DNA from 4 places in the Streptomyces sp. NPDC057287 genome. Region 2 is predicted to be linked to each of the others. Evidence: riboswitches for the same ligand, from Rfam matches in the RefSeq annotation. Region 2 holds a riboswitch; each other region holds the start of a gene.
What was found. A riboswitch is a leader RNA that binds a small molecule or an ion and turns the genes downstream of it on or off. The one in region 2 is predicted to bind cyclic di-AMP.

Region 1 (4,296 bases), on a different contig from region 2:
CGTCGTGAAGAACGAGCGCCGCCAGCGCTACGACAACGTCCCGTACGGCACGGCCTTCGAGAAGCTCACCGCCCTCGCCTACCCGGAGGGCCACCCGTACCACCACACTCCGATCGGTTCGATGGCCGACCTGGACGCGGCGACCCTGGACGACGCGCAGGCGTTCTTCCGGACGTACTACGCGCCGAACAACGCCGTGCTCTCCGTCGTCGGGGACATCGACCCGGAGCAGACGCTCGCCTGGATCGAGAAGTACTTCGGTTCCATCCCCTCGCACGACGGCAAGCAGCCCCCGCGCGACGGCACGCTGCCGGACGTCATCGGCGAGCAGCTGCGCGAGGTCGTCGAGGAGGAGGTCCCCGCGCGTGCGCTGATGGCCGCCTACCGGCTGCCGCACGACGGCACGCGGGCGTGCGACGCCGCGGACCTCGCCCTGACCGTGCTCGGCGGCGGCGAGTCGTCCCGCCTGCACAACCGGCTGGTCCGCCGCGACCGTACGGCGGTGGCCGCCGGCTTCGGGCTGCTGAGGCTGGCCGGCGCGCCCTCCCTGGGCTGGCTGGACGTCAAGACGTCCGGTGGTGTCGAGGTGCCGCAGATCGAGGCGGCGGTCGACGAGGAGCTGGCCCGCTTCGCCGAGGAGGGTCCCACTCCGGAGGAAATGGAACGCGCTCAGGCGCAGTTGGAGCGCGAGTGGCTGGACCGGCTCGGCACGGTCGCCGGCCGCGCCGACGAACTGTGCCGGTACGCCGTCCTGTTCGGTGACCCGCAGCTCGCGCTGACCGCGGTGGGCCGCGTGCTCGACGTGACGGCGGACGAGGTCAGGGAGGCCGCCCGGGCCGCCCTGCGACCCGACAACCGTGCGGTCCTGGTCTACGAGCCGGTCGAACCGGCCGACGAGACGGACGGCACCGACGCGCACGAGGGGGCAGACAAGTGACCGACGCCGCCGTGACTGGAGTAGCGATGCAGTACCACCCGCAGCCGACCGCCGGCGAGGCCAGGCCCTGGGCCTTCCCCGCGCCCGAGCGTGGCGCCCTGCCCAACGGGCTGACCGTGCTGCGCTGCCACCGCCCCGGCCAGCAGGTCGTCGCCGTGGAGATCTTCCTCGACGCGCCGCTCGACGCCGAGCCCGAGGGGCTGGACGGCGTGGCGACGATCATGTCGCGCGCCCTGTCCGAGGGCACGGACAAGCGCTCCGCCGAGGAGTTCGCCGCGGAGCTGGAGCGCTGCGGCGCCACGCTGGACGCCCACGCGGACCACCCCGGGGTCCGCGTCTCCCTGGAGGTCCCGGTCTCCCGGCTGTCCAAGGCCCTCGGCCTGGTCGCCGAGGCCCTGCGGGCCCCGGCCTTTACGGAGAGCGAGGTCGAGCGCCTGGTCGTCAACCGCCTCGACGAGATCCCGCACGAGCAGGCCAACCCCGCCCGCCGGGCCGCCAAGCAGCTGTCCAGGGAGCTCTTCCCCGCCACGGCCCGGATGTCGCGTCCGCGCCAGGGCACCGAGGAGACGGTCCGGCGGATCGACGCCGCGGCCGTGCGCGCCTTCTACGACGCCCACGTCCGGCCGTCCACGGCGACGGCGGTCGTCGTCGGCGACCTCACCGAGGTGGATCTGGACGCGCTGCTCGCCGAGACCGTCGGCGACTGGTCGGGCAATGCGGGCCAGGCCCGCCCGGTGCCCCCGATCACCGCGGACGACACCGGCCGTGTGGTCATCGTGGACCGTCCCGGAGCCGTGCAGACACAGCTGCTGATCGGCCGCATCGGCGCGGACCGGCACGACAGCGTGTGGCCCGCCCAGGTCCTCGGCACCTACTGCCTGGGAGGCACGCTCACCTCGCGGCTGGACCGCGTGCTGCGCGAGGAGAAGGGCTACACCTACGGCGTCCGGGCCTTCGGACAGGTGCTGCGCTCGACTGCGCCCGGTTCCTCGTCCGGGGCGACCGGTGCCGCCATGCTCGCCATCAGCGGCTCCGTCGACACGGAATCCACGGGGCCCGCGCTCGACGACCTCTGGAAGGTCCTGCGCACCCTGGCGGCAGAAGGGCTCACCGACGCGGAGCGTGAGACCGCCGTGCAGAACCTCGTGGGCGTCGCCCCGCTGAAGTACGAGACGGCGGCCTCGGTGGCGGGCACTCTCGCCGACCAGGTGGAGCAGCACCTGCCGGACGACTACCAGGCCGAGCTGTACGCGCGCCTGGCCGGGACCGGCACGGTCGAGGCGACCGCCGCAGTGGTCAACGCGTTCCCGGTGGACCGGCTGGTCACCGTCCTGGTCGGGGACGCCTCGCAGATCGCGGAGCCCGTCCGGGCGCTCGGCATCGGAGAGGTGTCGGTCGTCTCCGGCTGACATGACGGGACATCAGGGGCCCCGGCGGGCAATCCCGCCGGGGTTCTGTCATTTGTCCGTATAGTCGCAAAAGTTTCTGTTCATCCTGTGGGATGTACGACAAAAGCCCCGTTCCGTTTGGTGAGGGGAAGCGGCTCGCTCTAGCGTCGGCCCGGCTGTCCGTCAGACGAATGCCGCATCCGTGGCGCCGGGCAGCCATCGCCGAGTCCCCGTCAGGCGCGAGCCTGGGGAGCCGGGGACCCACGCAGTCCCTGGGGTGAATCGGATCCCTGTACCTCGCACGAGTCTCCAGGGGCCCGTAGGAGACCTTCCTGCTCCGAACCCGTCAGCTAACCCGGTAGGCGAGAAGGAAGGAAAGGACCAGCCCCTCCATGGCGTTCATCCGTGCCACCGGGAAGCACCGTGCCCCGAGCCGCCTGACGCGCAAGAGCGCCGAGGTCGCCGGCATCGCGGCCCTGGCCACCGCCGGTGTCATCGGCGCCACCGCGTCCCCCGCCCTCGCCGCGGAATCCGAGACCCCCGCCTCCTCCTCCACCGGTCTGACGCAGACCGTCGCCCTCGACACCACGCTTGCCGCCCAGATCGACGCCCAGGCGAAGGCCCAGGCGCACCAGGCCGAGGTCGAGGCCAAGGCGAAGGCCGCCGCGAAGGCCAAGGCCGAGGCGAAGCGCAAGGCCGAAGCCCGCGCCAAGGAGGTCCGCGAGGAGAAGGCGCGTGCCGCCCGCGCCGCCGAGCGCGCCCGGCTGAACGCCTTCCACCTCCCGGTCGCCGGCTCGCACGTGACCACGGGCTACCAGTCCGGCGGCGCGCTCTGGTCCTCCGGTACCCACTCCGGAGTGGACTTCCAGGCGGCGTCCGGCACCTCCGTCGTCGCGGTCGGCGCCGGCACCGTCGTCGAAGCGGGCTGGGGCGGCGCGTACGGCAACAACATCGTGCTCAAGATGAAGGACGGCACGTACACCCAGTACGGCCACCTGTCCTCGATCGGTGTCTCCGTCGGCCAGAGCATCGGATCGGGCGAGCAGATCGGCATCTCCGGTTCGACCGGCAACTCCACCGGGCCGCACCTGCACTTCGAGGCCCGGACCACCCCCGAGTACGGATCGGACATGGACCCCGTCGCCTACCTCCGTGCCCACGGCGTCCAGGTCTGACCCCACCCCCGCACGGCACCGCTCCGACGAAGGCCCCGGCATGTGCCGGGGCCTTCGCCGTGCGTCCGGGGAGGTGTGTGCCGAAGCCCCCGAAGAACTGCTCCCTGGCCAAAAGATATCCATGGATTCCACCCTGCCATCGGAAATTCCCGCAGGTTGCAATAGAGTCGCAGAACAGGCGTCGATCAGCCGCGTTTCGCGGGGATTAAGGCGGAGGTTCGGACATGCGCATTCCCGCGCATTCGGTATGCACGGCAATCCGTGACGACATCGTCTCCGGTGTCTTCGAGCGCGGCAGCCGCCTCACCGAGGAGGTGCTCGCGCGTCGCTACGGCGTCTCCCGCGTCCCCGTACGCGAGGCGCTGCGCACCCTGGAGTCCGAGGGGTTCGTCGTCACCCGCCGGCACGCCGGCGCCTGCGTCGCCGAGCCCACGGAGCAGGAGGCCGCCGACCTCCTGGAGATCCGGATGCTCCTGGAGCCCCTGGGAGCCGCACGGGCGGCCCAGCGTCGTACCGACGCGCACCTCAAGGTGCTCCGAGGCCTGGTCAGGCTGGGGCAGGAGCGGGTCCGCCGGGGGGAGGGGGAGGATCTGCGCTCCCTGGGCGGCTGGTTCCACGAGACGCTGGCGCAGGCATCAGGCAGTCCGGCGCTCATCGCGTTGCTCACCCAGCTCCGGCACAAGATCACCTGGATGTACGCCGTCGAACAGCCGGCTCGCCCCGCGGACTCCTGGGCGGAGCACGGCGCTCTCGTCGACGCCGTGGCGCGCCGCGACGGGGAACGCGCCAGGATGCT
Region 2 (4,296 bases):
CCGGTATGCGGGTCGGGGGGCGGAGTTCACCGTAATGAGCGATAGATATATGCATATCTTGGTGGATCGCCGTCATGGAGGGCGGCATCGGTGGCAGTCTGGCGCGAAGCACAATCCAGGCCGGCCGTGGGCCGGTCAGGGCGGGAAAGGGACGGCGTCGCCATGGCAGACCATCAGGAAGCAACCGTCACTCTGCCGAGCGATCCGGCCTCGGTCTCCGCGGCCCGCAGATTCGTGGCCCGCGTAACCACCGAATGGGGCCTGGCCGAGGGCGGCGACACGGCCGACACCATCCGGCTGATCGTCTCGGAGCTCGCGACCAACGCCGTCCAGCACACCTTCGGCCTGTCGCCCACCTTCACCGTCGACCTCCGCCTCGACCGGGACGTGGAGTTCTTCCTCGGGGTGACGGACAGCCACCCGCGCTGGCCCCAGCGGCTTCCCGCCGCCGTCCGGCAGGACAACGGCCGGGGCATGGTGATCATCCGGGCGCTCGCGAAGGAGTACGGCGGCCGCCTCGGCGTCAGCCCCACCCCGGACGGGGGCAAGACCGTGTCGATCGCGCTTCCCTGGCCGGTTCCCGCACAGGCCTGATGCTGCCCGGCGAGGTCCCTACGGAGCAGAGGCCCGCCCGAAGCCGCTGCGCATCAGCGCCATCAGCGTCTGCGCCGCCGGGGTGTTCCTGTCCCCCCGGTGCACCACGGAGATCGTCCGCCGGAAAGCGGCCGGCTCCAGGCGCCGCACCGCCAGCGGGGCCGGCGACATCGCTGCCACCATCTCCGGCACCACCGCCACGCCGAGGCCCGCGCTGACCAGGGCGCACACCAGGGCGTAGCCGGGTGACTCGCACACCACGGCGGGGGTGGCCCCCGCTTCTGCCAGCGCACGCTCCACCCCGCGCCGCGGCGGGTGCTCCGGCGCGCTGCTGATCAGCGGGCGGCCCGCCAGTTCGGCGACGGGCAGCGGCCCGCTGCCCTCGGACAGCATCTGCCCGGGCGCGGTGACCAGCACCAGCTCCTCGACGAGCAGTGGCTCGGCGGACAGCCCCGCCGGCATCGGCGCGGCTGCCGCCGGCTCGTACGCATGCGTCAGCGCCAGGTCCACGTCACCCGCCGCCACGGCGGCGACCCCTGCGGGAGGCTCGTAGTCGGTGACGGTCAGCTCCACGTCGGGGTGGGCGCGTCGGAACGCGGTGAGCACCGGCGGAAGCAGGTGGATCCCGGCCGTCACGAACGTGCCGACCCGCAACCGGCCGCCCGACAGCCCCGCGAGCCGGGCCAGCTCGTGCCGTGCCTGGTCCATCTCGTCCAGAACACGGCGCGCCCGCCCCGCCAGCAGCTCACCGGCGGCCGTCAGCCGCGCCCCCCGGTGGTGACGGACGAGGAGAGCTGCCCCCGCTTCCCGTTCGAGCTTGGCCAGCTGCTGCGAGAGTGCGGGCGCGGTGTAACCGAGCCGGGCGGCGGCCCGCGTGATGGAGCCTGCCTCGGCCACCGCCACCAGTGCGGCCAGCCGTGTCGGGTCGTACATTAAGCGTTCCTTTTGGCAGACCAAGAAGATTGCAAGTACACGCTAAAGGGCTCGTGCGGTCAGGGTGTACCCCATGGACGCACAACTGCTCGCCTTCGTCGCCGTGGCCGCGGGAATGGTGGCGCTGCCCGGCGCCGACTTCACCGTGGTCGTACGCAACGCGCTCGTATCCCGCCGGTCCGGGCTGGCCACCGCGGTCGGAGTCGCCGGAGGACTCGTGGTGCACACCGCCCTGGCCGTCGCCGGACTCGCCGCCGTGCTCGTGACGATGCCCGTCCTCTTCCGTACCGTTCAGCTGCTCGGCGGCGCGTACGTGCTCTACCTGGGCCTCAGCGGCCTGTTCGCGATGCGGCGGCGGGCCGCCGCCGGCCCGGGTGCCGAAGTGGAGGACGGGGGCGGAGCGCGGCCGGGGCTCCGGCGTTCGCTGCGCCAGGGCTTCCTGACCAACGCCCTGAACCCGAAGGCGCCCGTCCTCTTCCTGAGCCTGCTGCCCCAGTTCGTTCCCGACGGACAGCCGCCCTTGCCCAGAACCCTGCTGCTCGCTTCGGTGGTCGTGCTGCTCGCGCTCGTCTGGTTCCCGGCCGTGGCCCTCCTGGTGGACCGCCTGGGCCGGTGGCTGCGCCGGCCGCGTGCCGCCCGTGCGATCGAGGGCGGCAGCGGCACGGCGCTCACCGCACTGGGACTCGTGCTGGTGGCAGGGCCCCTGCTGCGCTGAACCTGGCGGGAGGGAGGGTCAGCGGACCCTCCCGTACCAGACGCTGCCGGACCAGATCTTCTCCAGCCGGACCACGGCCCCGGTCTTCGGTGAGTGCCAGATCTTCCCGCTGCCGGCGTAGATGCCGACGTGGTACACACTGCGGCCCGCGTGGAAAAAGACCAGGTCGCCGCGTTTCCGCTGCGACCTGGAGATATGGCGGGTCTTGTTGTACTGCTGCTGGGCCGTGCGGGGTAGTTTCTTGCCCGCTTTCTTGAACGAGTAGAGCGTGAGGCCGGAGCAGTCGAACCGGTGAGGGCCTGTGGCACCCCATCTGTAGGGCGCCCCCTTCTTCGAAGCGGCGACCTTGAGTGCCGTCGCCGATCGGGTGGCGGCCTCGGCGTCGCTCACGAAACCGGGGGCCAGCACGGTGGTGCCTACGGCGAATGTCAGAGCCGAGGCCGTGCCGACCCGGGCGAACAGAGACGGGACATGAACCTGCGCAGTCATGCGCAACCCTTCGTCAGCCGCCTGTGAAGGATGACCTGTCGGGTTCGGGCTGGCGAAGTTGCCCGGCCGCGCGAAGCGGCTTCACCCCGAGGGCCGCCCGGATCTCCGGTCGGCCCGTTGTGCTCGGGTCCTCCACTCCTGCCGATCCACTTCTGTCGACCAGGCATCCGGACAGCGGCAGGACTCGGCGTCCGCCCGGACCGCCCCGCCGCGGTGGCGGGGGCTTGTCGTCCCAGGGATCTTTACGCACGCACTGCCGGATTTCCTGGTTGAAGTAGCGATATGTGAGAGTCGTCACGACTGATCCGATCGGGTGGACGCACCCGGCCGCGAGCCGTGACGGCCGGGTCCGACCAGCCGCGTACCAGCAGCGGAACGATGCATTCCGTTCAGCGTCCGCGTCCGTTGCGCAAGTTGGGCTGTCCCTCGGGCGGGGGAGCTTCTACGCCGAACGAGCGAGAAAAACTCATCGGCCCGCCGGGCGTGTCGGAAAGGAGCGCCGAAGGAGCGGTCCCTTGCCGAGCCGGACGGCTGGACCGCTCAGCCCGTCGAGGCGGGAGGCACGGCGACGCGCCCCGCGCGGCGCTCGCCGTCCAGCAGTCGCAGCGCCCTGGCCAGGGTGTCCGCGTGGATCTGTGACTCACCCCGGTCGTGCATCAGTACGAGCGCGTCGCGGAGGGCGGTGGCCCGGGACGCGAGGGCCTGAGCCGCCCGGAGCGCTCCGTACGTGTCGCTGCTCCGGGCGGGATTGATGCGGCCGAGCTGGTCGAGCACTTCCAGGTAGCAGTCGATGAACTCGGCCTCCGCGCGGGTCAGTGCGGGAAGCGGCGGGAGCTGGGGTGGGAGCATCTGGCGTTCACCTCGCGGGATGCGGCGGCTGGGACGGCGTGCGGTTCTCCACGACGTGGTCCACCAGTCCGAACGCCAGGGCGGCCGGGGCGTCGAGGATGGTGTCCCGTTCGATGTCGGCGCTGATCTCCCTCGTGGAGCGACCCGTGTGACGGGCCAGCATGTCCGTGAGCAGCTCGCGCTCGCGCGTCAACTCACGGGCCCTGATCTCAAGATCGGAGGGCTGCCCCTGCACCGGCTCGTCCAGGGCGGGTTGCTGAATGACTACCCGGGCGCCCGGCAGGGCATGTCGGTGTCCCGGAGCGCCGGCCGCGAGCAGTACCGCTGCGCTGGAACCGGCCTGGCCGAGACAGAACGTCTCCACCTCGCAGGCGAGGAAGCGCATGGTGTCGTAGATCGCCGTCATCGCGCCGAAGGAGCCGCCCGGCGAGTTGATGTAGAGGGAGAGGGACCGGTCGGGGTCCGCGTGCTCCAGGTACATGAACTGTGCGATCAGATCGGTCGCCGCGGTGTCGTCGACCGGTGTGCCGAGGAAGACGATCCGTTCGGACAGCAGCTTCGAGTACGGGTCCGTGCTCCGGGATCCGTATGCGGTGCGCTCGGTGAACTCGGGCAGGACGTGGCGGGCGGCGGGTCGGAACATGACGATGCCTTTCCTCGGAATCCTCAGCAGGAGCGAACCGGTGCGACTCGTACGTAAAAAATGTACAGGACGT
Region 3 (4,296 bases), on a different contig from region 2:
GGGATCATCGTGCCCAACGACATCGGCAACCGTGACCCGGAGGTCTTCGCCGACCCCGACCGGCTCGACCTCCGGCGCGACGCGCGACGCCATGTCGCGTTCGGTTTCGGCGTGCACCAGTGCCTCGGCCAGCCGCTGGCCCGCATGGAGCTGCAGGTGGTCTACAGCACCCTCTACCGGCGCATCCCCACCCTGCGTCTGGACACCGGCCTCGACCAGCTGTCGTTCAAGCACGACGGAGCCGTCTACGGCGTCCATGAACTGCCCGTGGCCTGGTGACCCCGCACCCCCGTACCTGCCCGACAGCGACAGCGACACCGACGACGAAGGAGTGCTCATGAAAGTGACCCTCGACCAGGACAAGTGCGTGGCGTCCGGGCAGTGCGTGGTCGCGGCCGACGACGTGTTCGACCAGGACGACGACGGCATCGCGGTGCTGCTCGACCCCGCGCCGCCGTCGGAACGGGCCGACGACGTCCAGCAGGCCGCGGCGGTCTGCCCGGCCCTCGCCATCATGGTCCAGGACTGACGGGGAGGGGCCGGAGGCGGCGGTGGTCCACTGCCGCTCCCGGCCTCCGTCGCCCGTCCTCCTCCCGCCGTGGCCCTGTCCGCTACGGGACGGGGAGGAGCGTGCCCGTGGTGGAGCGGGACTCGATGTCGCGGTGCGCCCGCTCCGCGTCCCGCAGCGGGTAGCGCCCTCCGACACCGGAGGCGTGGCCATCCTGATGTCCACCGGCCGGACCGCCCATCTGGAGGCCGCGCCGGACACGTCGCCGGACCTGCTGCGCGCCACGGGCGCGCCGGCGCTCTCCCCCGAGGTCCGACCGTAGGGGTCTGACGCACGGGCGCGTCTCCGGCCGGGCGCGCCGCGGTCTGCCGGCGGCCCCTCCCGGCCCCGCCCCCCTTCCGGGGCGCCGCCCACCCCTTCCGCTCAGTGCGGACTCCAGCTGAGCTTGCCGCCTCCCACCCACCTGACGGACGCCGGGTCGTCGAGGTCGTGGACCGGGACACCGGCCGCGGCGGCGGCGATCAGGACGTCCGTCATGGCGGTCGCGCTCCCGATCACCTCCCCGTCGATCTCCACGATGCGGAAGGGCGGGTCGCCCGGCTGGACGGGCAGGACGGTGATCCGGGGGGTGGGGGCGTAAGGGCTCTCGGTCATAGGCGGATCGGTTCCACGCCGACGCCCCGGGTACGCCTGCAGACATCATCCGTGAGTCAAATGCCCGTTTTAGAACGTTTTTAGAAATTAATCCCGTAATCCATAAAAGGCCATTTCGTGGGACCTGGCCCCCTTCGCTCGGGCGCAAATCGCCCGAATCGGACTCCGTGACCAGGGTCACCTCCGGCGCCCCGGACGCGGGTGTGCGGCAGTCGGTTCCCTTCTGCGCCAAGAGAAATGAATGACGCGGTGTGGGGTGGATTACATGAATTCCCGTGAATCGATCTTGCGGATGAATTGTGATCACTCCGCCAGGCTTGTTCCTTTCCCTATTTCTCGCCTACGGTCACCATCACTCCGGGCGGAACGCCGAATCCTGCCGCCGTCCGGTTACCCGACCACTTCTCGTACGGCAGGAGCGGGGGACCCAAGTAAGCGCCGATCCGGTTTCCGGAGCGGCTCGGGGTGAAGTCGCATTCACATGCGGCCGGGCATCTCCAGCTCGAACCCGACAGCTCACTTCGCAGGCGACGGAGAGGAATTCAGCATGCCCGAAAACGGTAAGCACCGTCGTTCCAGGACCACTTCGCTCACCCGCGGCATCATCGCCGTGAGCACGGGTGGAGCCGCCCTGGCCCTTCCCCTGATCGGTGCGACCGGCGCCTTCGCCGCCCCGGCCCAGCCCGCCGCCGTGGAAAAGGCCGCAACGTCGACTGCTGTGTCCGGCAAGGGAATTGCCGCGCAGAAGTCCAAGTCCACCACCTATTCCGTCGTCCTGGGTGACACCCTGGCCAAGATCGCTCGCGAGCATTCCGTGAGCGGTGGCTGGAAGGCCCTGTACAAGGACAACGAGAAGGTCGTCGGCGGAAACCCCGACCTCATTCACCCCGGCCTGAAGATCACTATCGGCGCCAAGGGCGGGAACAAGTCCGCGGACAAGGCCGAGAAGGCCGAATCCAAGGCTTCCGACCGTGCCGAGAAGAGCGCCGACCGCGCCGACCGTTCGGAGCGCACGAGCACCTCGCTCGCCGCCGAGGGCGCTCCCGCCGCCGAAGCCGCTCCCGCGGCCGAGCCGGCCTCGTACACGAACGACCTCGACGGCTGGATCAAGGAGTCGCTGGCCGTCATGGCCGAGCACGGCATCCCCGGCACCTACGAGGGCATCCACCGCAACATCATCCGCGAGTCCGCGGGTGACCCGCAGGCCATCAACGACTGGGACATCAACGCGATCAACGGCGTCCCGTCGAAGGGCCTGCTGCAGGTCATCGACCCGACCTTCCAGGCCTACCACGTGCCCGGTACGTCGATGGACAGCTACGACCCGGTCGCCAACATCACGGCCGCGTGCAACTACGCCGCGGACAGGTACGGCTCGATCGACAACGTCTTCGGTGCCTACTGAGTCCTCATGGACGCGGGTCCTCCGACGCACGGGCGTGTGACGGAGGGCCAGAACTGACGGGTGGTACGGGTTCGGCGGAACCCGTACCACCCGTCTTTCGTGTCCGGGGGCCCATGTCGCGTCGCCGCAGCGCAGGCCGGCGCCCCCGCGACAGGCCGGTCGGAGTACGGCTGACTGGTCTCGTACAGGTTCGTCGTCCATACTGCCCGCCGTGGAGCAGCGCATAGATTCGAACGACAAGCCCGAGTTCGCCGCGGGGACAGACCCGGCGTACGTCCCCGGCCTGACGGCCCCTGCCCCCGCGCGGACGGAGGCGGAGGCGGCAGCGGAGAAGGCGGAGCCCGAGGGGGCCCCGGCGGCCGATGTCGCGGACGCTCCCGCCGAGGGGGCGGCCGTGGACGGTCCCACGGCCGCCGGCGCCGCGATCCCGGAGCACGGGGCCGAACCGGTCGACCGGGCCGACCCGGACGGCGAGGACGCCGGAGGCGGGGACGGCCCCGTCTTCGAGGTCAGCGACCGGCGCGGGTCCATCAGGGTGGACGCCGAGGGCGTCCGGTTCCGGCTCGACGACCAGGAGGCGGAGTTCGACTGGTCCGAGATCGGCGCGGTCGAAGTCAAGACCGGCCGTTTCGGACGCCGGTTCACCGTGACGGTGCACCTGTCGAGCCGCCGGTGGTTCAACGCCGAGGTCGAGGCCGGATCCCGGGGCGACCTCAAGGGGTGGACGGCGGAACTCGACGAGGTGCTCGACGCCTACTTCGAAGAGGCCTGACCTCCGCGTCCACGGCCGCACACCGGGCTGCTCGCCGGCCCGGTGTCCGGCATGCCGTGACGGGCTTCAGCCTCCGGCCACCGCGCCGAGCACCACGGACCGCGTCAGATGACGCGGCAGGTCGGGGTCGAGCCCACGGGCCTCCGCGCGGGCGATCGCCAGCCGCTGGACCCGGACCAGATCGGCCAGCGGGTCCAGGCCGCTCTCCACCCAACGGGCCCCGGTCGCCAGCACCTGCTCGCGGAGCCCCTCCGGAGCGGTGCCGAACATCCAGGTCGCCGTCCCGGCCGTGGCGATGCTGATGGGGCCGTGGCGGTATTCCATCGCCGGATACGACTCCGTCCAGGAGAGTGACGCCTCCTTCATCTTCAGCGCCGCCTCGTTCGCCAGCCCGACGGTCCAGCCGCGTCCCAGGAAGCTGAACTGGGTGCATTCCAGGAGCCCTTCGGGAAGCGGCTCCGCCAGTGCGGTCTCCGCGTCCCGTACGGCGTCCTCGGTGTGCAGTCCGAGATGGGCGCGGAACAGGGTCAGCGCGGTGGTCGCGAAACGCGTCTGGACCACGGACCGTTCGTCGGCGAAGTCGAGGACGACCACCTCGTCGGCGGCGTCCATCACCGGGGTCTGCGGGTCGGCCGTCACGGCGAGGGTCCGGGTCGTGCCGCGCAGGCGGGTCAGCAGGTCGAGCACCTCGGTCGTGGTTCCCGAACGCGTCAGCGCCACCACCCGGTCGTACGCGCGCCCGAAGGGGAACTCCGAAGCGGCGTAGGCGTCCGACTCGCCCTGCCCGGAGGCCTCTCGGAGCGAGGCGTACGCCTGTGCCATGTAGTACGACGTTCCGCAGCCGACGACGGCGATGCGCTCACCTGCGGCGGGCAGGGCCGCCTTCCGGTCGGCAGCGACCTCCGCCGCGCGGCGCCAGCAATCCGGCTGGCCGGCTGTCTCGGTCTCGACATGGGA
Region 4 (4,296 bases), on a different contig from region 2:
GCTGGTACGCGCCGACCGGCCAGGCCAAGGGCTGGCGGCTGTGGATCGAGGGCTGGGCGTCGTCCCTGCGTGACCCCGTGCTGCGGGAAGTGGCCGGTGATCTCGACCAGCAGTGGAAGGCCGAGCTGGCCGAGGTCATCGAGGAGGGCGCCGCGGCGGGTGAGTTCCACTGCGAGGACCCGATGTCCGTGGCCTGGCGGCTGACCGCCCTCCTGGACGGCCTGGCCGTCCAGATGACGTCGTACGCGGGTCCGCTCTCCCGGGCCACCATGTTGCTGTGGACCGAAGAAGCGCTCGCCCGCGAACTCGGCATCGACCACGAGGTACTGACCGGCTGAGTGAGCCCGTCGCGGGCCGTACGGGGGCCCGTCGCCCATCGGCTCGTGCCCATCGGCCCCCGCCCGGCGTCCGCTCCCCTCCGTCAGTCGTCGACCACCACCGGTGACGGCGCGTCAGAGAGGCAGCAGGTCGGGGCGCTTGGCCTCGACGTGGTCTCCGGAGGATTCCCCGCGCAGCCGCCGCCCGATCCACGGGACGAGGTACTCACGCGCCCACTGGATGTCGTCACGGCGCACCTCGAAGGCCCCCCGGTGGATCTGCGGAGGCCACACCTGGTCCGGGTCGGCCGGCCCGTCGAGTCCGAGGACCTGGGCGGCGCGCAGCGCGACCAGGGTGTGTCCCTCGGCCGACAGGTGCAGCCGGTCGCTGTCCCACGCCCGCCGGTCCTGCACGGACCGAAGGGACCACAGGTCCAGGACCGGGCAGTCGTAGCGGTCGGCGATGGACCGGACGTGCGCGGTGAACATGGCGATCTTGCCCCGCAGGTGCTTGAGCACCGGGATGCCCCGGGTGTCGAAGCCGGTGGTGACCATGACGGTGCCGACGGACTGCGTCAGCTCGGCGACCGCACGCTCGAAGCGTTCCGCCACGTCGTCCGGGTCGGAACCGGGACGGAGGATGTCGTTGCCGCCGGCGCAGAAGCTCACCAGATCAGGTGCCAGCTCCTTGGCCCGGGGGACCTGTTCCTCGACTATCTGGTCGAGGAGGCGTCCGCGTACGGCGAGATTGGCGTACCGGAAGTTCCCGTGCGGGTCGTCCACGGGGCCGACCACCGCATCGGGGACCGGGAGCTGGTCGGCGAGGAGGACCGCGAACCGGTCCGCCCAGCCGACGAGCGTCCCGCCAGGGCCGGGGTCTCCGACGCCCTCGGTGAAGCTGTCGCCAATCGCTGCGTACGACCCGATGATGCCTCGTTGTTTGTTTCTCGAATCGTCTGCCACAAGGGCCTATCCTGCACCTTCGATTGTGACCTACGCGACCGTAATAAGGGGTTGACGGGTGGTGAGAAAGACCACCCGGTCAGTTTTTGGTAAAGCCGGAATAAGGAGAGGGGCGGGGCGCGTCGGCGCCCCGCCCCTCTCCTCCACCCTCAGGTGGCGCGTCTCAGATGGAGACGCCGTGCGAACGCAGGTAGGCGATCGGGTCGACGTCCGAGCCGTAGCTCGGGCCGGTCCGGACCTCGAAGTGGAGGTGCGGGCCGGTGGAGTTGCCGGTGGAGCCGGAGAGGCCGATCTGCTGGCCTCCGGTGACGGTCTGACCGGCCGAGACCTCCAGCGAGGACAGGTGCGCGTACTGGGAGTACATGCCGTCGCTGTGCTGGATGACGACCTCGTTGCCGTACGAGCCGCTCCAGCCGGCGGAGACCACGGTGCCCTGGCCGATGGCCCGGACGCTGGTGCCCGAGGCCGCCTGGAAGTCCGAGCCGGTGTGGTAGCCGCTGGACCAGCTGGCGCCGGCGGCGCGGTACTGGGTGGTGACGTTGGGGTTCTCGACCGGGGTGGCCCAGCCGGAGCCGTTGCTCTCCGAGGCGGCGGAGTCGGCGGTCTTCGCTGCCGCCTGCTCGGCCGGAGCGGCGGCCTTGGCCTTCGGCGCGGCCTTGGAGGGCGCGGCCTCGGCGGAGCCGGATGCCTTGGCGCCGAGCGTGAGCTTCATGCCCGGGACGATCAGCCTCGGGTTCTCGCCGACGACGTCGCGGTTGTCCTTGTACAGCTTCTGCCAGCCGCCCTTGACCTTCTGGTCGGCCGCGATCTTCGCGAGGTAGTCGCCGGAGACCACGGTGTAGGTCTTCGCGGAGCTCTTGGCCGCGGATGCGGGCGCACTGTGAGCGGCAGCCGACTTGGCGGCCGGAGCGGCCTGCTCGGCAGCGTGGGCGCCGGTGGCGCCGATCAGCGGGAGGGCGAGGACGGCGCCGCCGGTCCCTGCGGCAAGGACGCCTCGGGAGATCGGGCCGGTCTTCGTACGACGGTGCTTGCCTTTTGCGGGCATGGGGAAATTCCTCTCCGGCGCCTGCGAGGTGAGCTGTCGGGTTCGGACTGGAGATGCCCGGCCGCGCGGTGCGCGTCTTGACCCCAAGCCGTACCGGATCCCTCCGGCCGGCGGCCTACCTGGTTCCCCCGCTCCTGCCACACGTGAGTCGGTGCGGATTCCGGGCGGCGGCAGGATTAGGCGTTCCGTCCGGATTGACCGTGACCGTAAGCGCACCGGGACGCCGCGAACAAGCCTCGGATTGCGGACCGGAATCGACGCTTCATTTCCGGGCCCGAATTCCCGTCACACTCCGTGGATTACGGATCTTCGCTTTCCGCGTGGCGTCCGGAATGCCTGTCGGAATCTTCACCACGCACCGTCACGTATATGATCCCGCTCACCCGCCTCACCCCATCTCCCGTACAAGCGGGGCATGTTCCGCTAAATGCACCAATACGGACATGTCATGCCCACCGCCCCGTGGGGCGGCGACCGAGACGGTTGCCTGATGCAGCCATGTCGTATCGTCGCGGGCGTGCCCCCGTCGGCGAGCGGCGCCGACGCCCGACACTCCAGGAGCCCTTGTGACGCAGCTGCCAGAGGTCCCCCCGGCCGGCCCGGAGCCGACGGACGTCGGCCTGACCGGCGTCCGCAACTTCCGCGACGTCGGCGGGCTTCCGACCACGGACGGCCGCACCGTGCGCTACGGGCGCCTCTATCGCAGCGGCCATCTCGCCCATGCCACGGAGGCGGACACCGCGTTCCTCTCCGGGCTCGGCCTGCACACGGTCTTCGACTTCCGCAACGCGGCCGACCACAAGCTCGACGGGCTCGACGTGGAGTTGCCCGGCGTCCGGAATGTCAGCATTCCTCTCTCCGATCCGGCCGACGGCGCGGAGTTCTGGCGGCTGGTGCGCGACGGGAACATCCAGCAGCTGCGCTCGATCCTTGCCGGCGACAAGGGGACGGACCGCATGATCGCCTCGTACCGCTCGATCATCAAGGACCGCACCGCCGAACACAGCCGCGTGCTGCACGCCCTCGCCCAGGACAGCGTGCCCGCGCTGATGCACTGCGCGGCGGGCAAGGACCGGGCGGGCCTGTCCGTCGCGGTCTCCCTTCTTGCGGTCGGCGTCGAGAAGGAGGCCATCGAGGCCGACTACCTGAAGTCGAACGACGCGCACCGCCGCTACAAGGTGAAGCGCAGCGACTCCTCCCCGGTGGGAATGTCCGAAGAGGTGATGGAGCTGCTCAATCCCCTCTTCGGCGCACGCGCCGACTACCTCGCCGCGGCGTTCGCCACCATCGAGGAGGTCTGGGGCAGCACGGACCGCTACTTCCTCGAAGGACTGAAGATCAGCCCCGAGACCCGCGCGCAGCTGCGTGAGCGGCTCGTCGAGGACGCGTGAACGCGGCGGAGGTCAGCCCTTCCCCGCCACGGTGAAGAGCAGGAAGAGGAAGGCCGCGACCACGTGGCCGGCCACCAGGTAGGCGAAGAGCCGGATCACGACGCCGCGGGGCATCCGCCGCTCCTGCGTGTCCGCGCTCCTCGCCCTGCGCGGGGTCAGGGGGTCGTAGTGCTCCGAATCGGGCATGTCGGTCCTCTCTTCCGGCCCTCCGGGACCGGTGTGACGAACAGGGCGGGGGCTTACGGGGACGGGCGTGCGGGGATTCAGAGCCGGTGGATCCCGCTGCCCAGGCACAGCTCGGCGGCGGGGCTCTGCAGCAGGGTGTGGACGAAGAGCAGGCGCACCCCACCGGCGTCGAGCGCCGCGATCCGGTGCGGCGTGAGCGAGTCGAAGTGCGCGCTGTCCCCCGGACCGAGGTCGTGCACGGTCTCGCCGAGCACGACCCGGAGCCTGCCGTCGAGGACGTACAGCCACTCCTCGCCGGGGTGGACACGGACGAGGTCGCCCTCGGTGCCGTACGGGACGTGGACCCGCAGAGCCTGCATGGCGCGGCCCGCTCCACCGGCCTGCCGGTAGACCC

Region 1: linked by a shared signal. The riboswitch ahead of ACFUNE_RS26885 (M23 family metallopeptidase) and the one ahead of ACFUNE_RS22270 (C40 family peptidase) in region 2 are both predicted to bind cyclic di-AMP.
Region 3: linked by a shared signal. The riboswitch ahead of ACFUNE_RS31160 (transglycosylase SLT domain-containing protein) and the one ahead of ACFUNE_RS22270 (C40 family peptidase) in region 2 are both predicted to bind cyclic di-AMP.
Region 4: linked by a shared signal. The riboswitch ahead of ACFUNE_RS28790 (peptidoglycan DD-metalloendopeptidase family protein) and the one ahead of ACFUNE_RS22270 (C40 family peptidase) in region 2 are both predicted to bind cyclic di-AMP.

Annotation. Positions count from the first base shown of each region.
Region 1 is NZ_JBHUYV010000015.1:110,762-115,057, forward strand. It holds gene ACFUNE_RS26875 (M16 family metallopeptidase) at 1-937, shown strand, start outside; gene ACFUNE_RS26880 (M16 family metallopeptidase) at 964-2,346, shown strand; cyclic di-AMP (ydaO/yuaA leader) riboswitch at 2,536-2,705, shown strand; gene ACFUNE_RS26885 (M23 family metallopeptidase) at 2,718-3,500, shown strand; gene ACFUNE_RS26890 (GntR family transcriptional regulator) at 3,725-4,296, shown strand, end outside.
Region 2 is NZ_JBHUYV010000011.1:134,018-138,313, forward strand. It holds gene ACFUNE_RS22255 (ATP-binding protein) at 163-594, shown strand; gene ACFUNE_RS22260 (LysR family transcriptional regulator) at 613-1,527, opposite strand; gene ACFUNE_RS22265 (LysE family translocator) at 1,601-2,242, shown strand; gene ACFUNE_RS22270 (C40 family peptidase) at 2,261-2,731, opposite strand; cyclic di-AMP (ydaO/yuaA leader) riboswitch at 2,735-2,907, opposite strand; gene ACFUNE_RS22275 (hypothetical protein) at 3,272-3,580, opposite strand; gene ACFUNE_RS22280 (ATP-dependent Clp protease proteolytic subunit) at 3,588-4,223, opposite strand.
Region 3 is NZ_JBHUYV010000020.1:129,412-133,707, reverse strand. It holds gene ACFUNE_RS31175 (cytochrome P450) at 1-279, shown strand, start outside; gene ACFUNE_RS31170 (ferredoxin) at 338-529, shown strand; gene ACFUNE_RS31165 (hypothetical protein) at 932-1,162, opposite strand; cyclic di-AMP (ydaO/yuaA leader) riboswitch at 1,520-1,705, shown strand; gene ACFUNE_RS31160 (transglycosylase SLT domain-containing protein) at 1,710-2,567, shown strand; gene ACFUNE_RS31155 (hypothetical protein) at 2,779-3,339, shown strand; gene ACFUNE_RS31150 (SIS domain-containing protein) at 3,406-4,296, opposite strand, start outside.
Region 4 is NZ_JBHUYV010000017.1:132,651-136,946, reverse strand. It holds gene ACFUNE_RS28800 (TetR/AcrR family transcriptional regulator) at 1-338, shown strand, start outside; gene ACFUNE_RS28795 (SGNH/GDSL hydrolase family protein) at 453-1,280, opposite strand; gene ACFUNE_RS28790 (peptidoglycan DD-metalloendopeptidase family protein) at 1,444-2,325, opposite strand; cyclic di-AMP (ydaO/yuaA leader) riboswitch at 2,329-2,489, opposite strand; gene ACFUNE_RS28785 (tyrosine-protein phosphatase) at 2,892-3,716, shown strand; gene ACFUNE_RS28780 (DUF6126 family protein) at 3,729-3,902, opposite strand; gene ACFUNE_RS28775 (helix-turn-helix domain-containing protein) at 3,980-4,296, opposite strand, start outside.